2 regions of the Bradyrhizobium manausense genome follow, and region 2 is predicted to be linked to the other one. Evidence: predicted binding sites of a transcription regulator. Region 2 holds the regulator's gene; the other holds the start of a gene.
The links. The regulator PhoB, encoded in region 2, activates phosphate uptake and scavenging genes when phosphate is short. The targets are predictions, from matches to a motif close to TGTCATNNANCTGTCAT.
Positions count from the first base shown of each region.

Region 1 (3,405 bases), 2.1 Mb from region 2:
TGATGCGCCAGAGCCGCTGGCGTTCGCCGGCGGCCTTCTCGAGGTCGCCGGTCCTGGCGATCTTCTGGTTGTTGACCGCCAGGATGATGTCGCCCTTCTGGAAGCCGACATTCGCGGCCGCGCTGTCCCCGCCGAGATCGACGATCACGACGCCTTCGGTGTCGGCGTCGAGATGTAGCTCGTCGGCAAGCGCCGGTGTGATGGTCGAGACCTTCGCGCCCTGGAACGGCGAGCGCCCGGTGAGGACCAGCTCGTTGCGGCCGGCATCAGGCGCGGTCTCGAGCGCTATCGTGAGCTTCAGCGGCCTGCCGCCGCGCTGCACGTCGATCTGCGCACTGCCCCCGATCGGACGGGTCGCAAAGCGGTAGTCGAACGCATTGGGATCGTCCACGGCCTGGCCGTCGATGCCGGTGATGAGGTCGGAGGATTTCAAGCCGGCCTTCGCCGCGGGACCATTGGGGACGACGCTCGCGACCAGCGCGCCGGTCGGCGAGCGCAGGCCGAGACTCTCGGCGATCTCGGGCGTCACCGCCTGGAGCTTCGCACCGAGCCATGGCCGCTTCACCGCCGTGCCGCCGCTCTTGGCGGAAGCGACGACGACGCGCACCATGTTGGCCGGAATCGCAAAGCCGATGCCCTGCGAGCCGCCGGAGCGCGAGTAGATCGCGGTGTTGATGCCCGCGAGCCGGCCGTTCATGTCGACCAGCGCGCCGCCGGAATTGCCGGGATTGATCGCAGCGTCTGTCTGGATGAAGAATTGATAGTCGGTGATGCCGACCTGCGTGCGCGCCAGCGCCGAGATGATGCCGTGAGTCACGGTCTGGCCGACGCCGAAGGGGTTGCCGATCGCCATCACGACGTCGCCGACCATCAGCTCATCCGAGTTGGTGAATTCGAGCGCCGGAAACTTCTCCTTGGTGTCCTTCAGACGCAGCACCGCAAGATCGCTGCGGGAGTCCTTCAGCACGATCTCGGCCTCGAACTCGCGCTTGTCCGACAGCGACACCTTCACCTGATCGGCGCCTTCGATGACGTGGACGTTGGTGACGACGAGCCCGGAGGAATCGACGATCACGCCCGAGCCCAGTGAGCGCTGCACCTGCTCCTGCTGCTGGCCGCCGCCGAAGAAACGGCGGAAGATCGGGTCGTCGAGCAGCGGATTGCGGTTCTGCACCACCTTGGCAGCATAGACGTTGACGACTGCCGGCTGCACACGCTGCACGATCGGCGCATAGGACAGCCGCAACTCGGCCAGCGACGAGGGCACGCGACGGTCCTGCGCCGCAGCCGGATTGAAGTGAGCCGAAAAAGCTATGCACAATGCCGTGACGACGGCGGTGAAGGTCGATCGAAACATTCCTACCTCTTGGAAAAGACGCCGGAATATAGGCGCGTTCGCCCCCCAATAGAAGGGCGCCGGGCAGCAATATTCAGCCTCGCCAGTGTGTCCGGAATGCAAGCCCAACGTGCGAAATGACAATGGCCCCGGGGCGGTGGATTGGCATGACGCGCATCATCTTGCATTCTGCGCGATGGCGGATTCGGTTGCGGCGAATTGGCACCACTGGGAACAGGGCAACCGGGCGCGCGCCGTCGCGGGGCAGTCATCGATCAGTCATAGGCTCTCCCGTTGCGACTTGGGGAAGTTCGTCAAAGGATGGAGTCACGACATGAGCAGGACAAGAATTGCAGCCACGGCGATTGGCCTCGCCGGTGTGCTGGCGGCCTCGCAGGCCCAGGCCCAATCGGCAAACAACAGCGATCAGGAGATCGCGCTCCTCAAGCAGCAGTTGAAGATGCTGGAGCAGAAGCTCGACAAGCTTCAGAACCAGACCGCAGCGAACACCGCGGCCACGGCGAAGGCCAGGCAGGAAGCCAAGACCGAGGCCAAGGCTGAAGCGCGTTCTGAGGCGAAGGCCGCCCTTGCCAATGCCAACGCGGCAATTCCCGTCAAGGGCCCGGTCGCCCCGTCAGGCGTCGTGGTGACGATGCCGAACAACCGGCCGACCATCTGTACCGCGGACGAACAGAACTGCGTCGCCATCACGAGCCGCGTGCACTGGGATGTCGGCGGCTACAACTACCGTCCCGACACGGCATCGACGGCGCCTCAAAAGCTGGACAGTGGCGAGAACGTCCGCCGCGCGCGTATCGGCATCGTCGGCAAGTTCTTTGGCGACTGGAACTACTCATTGATCTACGATTTCGGCGGCACGTCCGACGGCTTCGGCGGCACCGGCGCGGCCGGCGCCACCGCTGTCGGCTTCCTTCCGGGCGGCGGCACGTCGGGCATCGAAAACGCCTATCTCAGCTACACCGGCCTCAAGCCGTTCGGCGGCAAGATGGCGATCGAAGCCGGCGTCATGGACATCCCCTGGACACTCGACGAATCCACCAGCTCCAATGACGTCATGTTCATGGAGCGCGCCTCGGCCGGCATCATCGCACAGAACATCGCAGCCGGGGACTTCCGCTCGGCCGTCGGTACCCGCTGGTGGAATGATCAGCTCTGGATGGGCGCCTACGTCACCGGGCCGACCACGGGCCAGATCCACTCGGCCTCAAGCGTCTCGCCGCCTGGCACCAGCGAGCAATATGGCGCGGTCGCCCGCGTCGCCGGCAACCCGATCAGCGGCAACGGTTACTCCGTGCATATCGGCGCCGATGCGGAATGGCTGATCCAGCCGCCGCGCAATCTGGTGACACAGGCGCAGACGCTCACACTCAGCGACCGGCCCGAGCTGCGGATCGATCCGACGACGCTGATCTCGACCGGAGCGATTGCCAACGTATCCGGGGCGCAGGTCTACGGCGTCGAAGCGGCCGCGACTTACGGCTCGTTCATCGCGCAGGGCGAATATTACTGGTTCAACGTCGACCGCACGGCGAATACCGGCCTGCCGCCGGTTGGCGCGACGAGCCTGAAGTTCGACGGCGGCTACGCGCAGGTCGGTTACGTCCTGACCGGCGAGCATCGAGCCTACAATCCGGCGTCGGCTTCCTACGGCGGCATCAAGCCGGCCAATCCCTTCTCCCTCGCGGGTGGCGGTTGGGGCGCCTGGGAAGTCGCAGGGCGCGTGAGCACGATGAACCTGAACGATCAGCTCGCGACCGCGGCCGGCATCGCGGGCGGACGGCAAACCATCTACACCGCCGCGCTGAACTGGTACGTGAACAACAACGTCCGCTTCATGCTCGACTACCTGCATGGCGACATCTCCAGGCAGGCAAGCGCCGTGTCCGCGGTGAATGCGGGCTCGACGTTCAATGCGGTCGCGATGCGGACGCAGGTCGCGTTCTAAACTGTCTCCTTCCGGGAGCGGCACGCCGCTCCCGGACATTTAAGCCGCGCGCTTCGGCTTCTTCACGACCTCAGGCGGCGGCGCGCAGGACAGCCGCTGCTGG
Region 1 is NZ_JAFCJI010000001.1:1,470,253-1,473,657, reverse strand. Features, by position in the region: gene JQ631_RS06780 (DegQ family serine endoprotease) at 1-1,357, opposite strand, end outside; gene JQ631_RS06775 (OprO/OprP family phosphate-selective porin) at 1,671-3,302, shown strand; gene JQ631_RS06770 (winged helix-turn-helix transcriptional regulator) at 3,342-3,405, opposite strand, start outside.
Region 1: JQ631_RS06775 (OprO/OprP family phosphate-selective porin) is a predicted target of PhoB. The motif match lies at 1,603-1,619, and genes of this name have one in related genera.

Region 2 (3,405 bases):
GACCGGCCCGGAAAACGAAACGTGCCGCCTTTTAAGGGCGGCACGCATGACCATCTTAGGCCTGGTGAAACGGGTGTCAATGCCGCCCGGAAAGCCTGGCGAAACGCTGAATCCGTAGTCTTGCGGTGACGAATTTGCGGGATTTCCACCACGGAACATGTGGAAGCGAGTCGGCGGACTCTTGCGCGCGAGTCACGCCATATTGTAGCGTTTGGCTTGTCAGATACGACATCTCGTGCAGCGGTTCTGATCCCAAGAGTCCTCTTTGTACCGGCGTAAACGTTCGGGCGTCTCATCGCGCCCGGCGAGCCTTAAGGGATTCTGGCGGCACGGGTTTTTCGAAGCTTAGGCATTCGCCGTGCGGCCCCAGGATGGCGGGCGCGCGGCGAAGGAAAGGGTGCAATGACGGTTTTGACCTGGTCCGACGATCGCGTCGAACAGCTTAAAAAGCTCTGGGAGGCCGGACTTTCGGCCAGCCAGATCGCCGCTGAGCTTGGGAATGTCACCCGTAACGCCGTGATCGGCAAGGTTCACAGGCTCGGCCTGTCCGGCCGCGCCAAGAGCCCGTCTTCGGCAGCTCCGCGGCCGCGCAAGGCGCGTCCCGCGCAGCACATGATGCGGGTGAGCCGCCCGATCTCACGCGGCAACACCGCGCTGGCGCAGGCCTTCGAGGTCGAGGTCGAGGCCGAACCGGTCACCTACGACAACGTGGTGCCGATGAGCCAGCGGCTATCGCTGCTCGAGCTGAACGAGGCGACCTGCCACTGGCCGGTCGGCGATCCCTCGAGCCCGGATTTCTTCTTCTGCGGCGGCAAGGCACTCTCCGGCCTGCCCTATTGCGCCCAGCACTCGCGCGTGGCGTATCAGCCGGCCGCCGATCGCCGTCGTGCGGCGCCGAAGCCGGGCACGCGCTGAGCACAGCCTTGGACGACGTCGTTCCGGCACAGGCCGGGCCGATCGAGACATAAAAAAGCGCGCCACCGGGCGCGCTTTTTTGTTTGGCTAGCGTGCAGCTAGCTCGATGCCTGCTCCGCCTTCGCAAAGCGGTCATCGAGCGCGTAGCCGGCGCCGCGGACGGTGCGGATCGGGTCCTGCTCGCGGCCGAGATTGAGCAGCTTGCGCAAACGGCCGATATGCACGTCGACGGTGCGCTCGTCGATATAGATGTCGCGGCCCCAGACGCTATCGAGCAACTGCTCGCGCGAGAACACCCGGCCGGGATGCTCCAGGAAGAACTCGAGCAGGCGATACTCGGTCGGGCCGAGATCGATCGGCCGTCCGGAGCGCGCCACGCGCCGCTTCTCGCGGTCGAGCTCGATGTCGCCGAAGGCCAGGACGGTTGCCAGCCGCTCGGGGCTGGCGCGCCGCAGCAGGCCCTTCACGCGCGCGAGCAGCTCGGGCACCGAGAACGGCTTGACGATATAATCGTCGGCGCCGGTCGCGAGGCCCCGCACCCGCTCGCTCTCCTCGCCGCGCGCGGTGAGCATGATGATCGGCAGCTGCTTGGTGTCGGACCGCGTCCGCAGCCGGCGGCACAGCTCGATGCCCGACAGTCCCGGCAACATCCAGTCGAGCACGATCAGATCGGGGATGTGCTCCTTGAGGCGGGTGTCGGCGTCGTCACCGCGCATCACCGTCTCGACGTCATAACCGTCGCCTTCGAGGTTGTAGCGAAGAAGCTCGGTCAGAGCCTCCTCGTCCTCAACCACCATAATGCGTGCGCCCATAGGGTCGTCGCTCCTTGAGGATTCAGGTATTGGGGACCGTCGTGGCGAAGGTCGTCATGTCGCCCTTCGGCCGCTTGTCGGTGATGGCCTGGCCTTCGATCATGTAGAACACGGTCTCGGCAATGTTGGTGGCATGGTCGCCGATCCGCTCGATGTTCTTGGCGCAGAACATCAGATGGATGCAGAACGAGATGTTGCGCGGATCCTCCATCATGTAGGTGAGGAGCTCGCGGAACAGCGAGGTGCAGATGGCATCGACTTCCTCGTCGCCCTTCCACACCGCCATCGCCGCCGGCAGATCATGCGCGGCATAGGCGTCCAGCACCGACTTAACCTGCTGCTGAACGAGATCGGTCATGTGCTCGAGGCCACGGAACAGCTTGAGCGGATGGAAATCCGTCTCCAGCGCGGCGACGCGCTTGCCCATGTTCTTGGCGAGGTCGCCGATCCGCTCGAGATCGGTGGCGACGCGCATGGCGCCGACGATCTCGCGCAGATCCACCGCCATCGGCTGGCGGCGCGCGATGGTGAGCACGGCGCGCTCCTCGATCTTCTTCTGGAGCGCGTCGAGCTCCGCATCGATGGTGACCACGCGCTGGCCGAGCGCGACGTCGCGGCGGATCAGCGCATCGACGGAATCGACGATCATGCGCTCGGCGATGCCGCCCATCTCGGCCACCAGGCGCGTGAGCTCCTGGAGGTCGGTGTCGAAAGCTTTTGCGGTATGTTCAGAACCCATGTTCCGTCTCCTCAGCCGAACCGGCCGGTGATGTAATCCTGCGTGCGCCGGTCGGTCGGCGACGTGAAGATCTTGCTGGTGTCGTCGAACTCGATCAGCTCGCCGAGATACATGAAGGCGGTCTTGTCGGAGACGCGGGCCGCCTGCTGCATGTTATGGGTGACGATCGCGATCGTGTAGTTCTCGGACAGTTCCTGGATCAGCTCCTCGACCTTGGCGGTCGAGATCGGATCGAGCGCCGAGCAGGGCTCGTCGAACAGGATCACCTCGGGCCGCACCGCGACGGTGCGGGCGATGCAGAGACGCTGCTGCTGGCCGCCGGAGAGCGACAGGCCGGAGGCGTTGAGCTTGTCCTTGACCTCGTTCCAGAGCGCGCCGCCGCGCAGCGCCTTCTCGACGCGGTCGTCCATCTCGGACTTCGAGATCTTCTCATAGAGACGGATGCCGAAGGCGATGTTCTCGTAGATCGTCATCGGGAACGGCGTCGGCTTCTGGAACACCATGCCGACGCGGGCGCGCAGCAGGTTGAGGTCCAGCTTGGGGTCGAGGATATTGGTCTGGTCGAGCATCAGCTGACCGATGACGCGCTGGCCCGGATAAAGGTCGTACATCCGGTTGAAGATGCGCAGCAGGGTCGACTTGCCGCAGCCGGACGGGCCGATGAAGGCCGTGACACGGTTGGTGCCGAGCGCCAGATTGATGTTCTTCAGCGCGTGGTGCTCACCGTAATAGAAGTTGAGGTTGCGCACCGTTACCTTGGCAGGCGCCTCGGGCAGCACCGGCGCCTGGGGCAGTCCGCCGGACGCACTCATCGATACGGAAAGATCGGTCATTTTGCAGTCCTCTCGGCGCCGAGAATGCGCGCGCCAATGTTCAAGGCAAGCACAGTGAGGGTGATCAGCAGCGCGCCGCTCCAGGCGAGCTGCTTCCAATAGGCGT
Region 2 is NZ_JAFCJI010000001.1:3,564,831-3,568,235, forward strand. Features, by position in the region: gene JQ631_RS17070 (GcrA family cell cycle regulator) at 403-915, shown strand; gene phoB (phosphate regulon transcriptional regulator PhoB) at 1,014-1,727, opposite strand; gene phoU (phosphate signaling complex protein PhoU) at 1,750-2,466, opposite strand; gene pstB (phosphate ABC transporter ATP-binding protein PstB) at 2,478-3,299, opposite strand; gene pstA (phosphate ABC transporter permease PstA) at 3,296-3,405, opposite strand, start outside.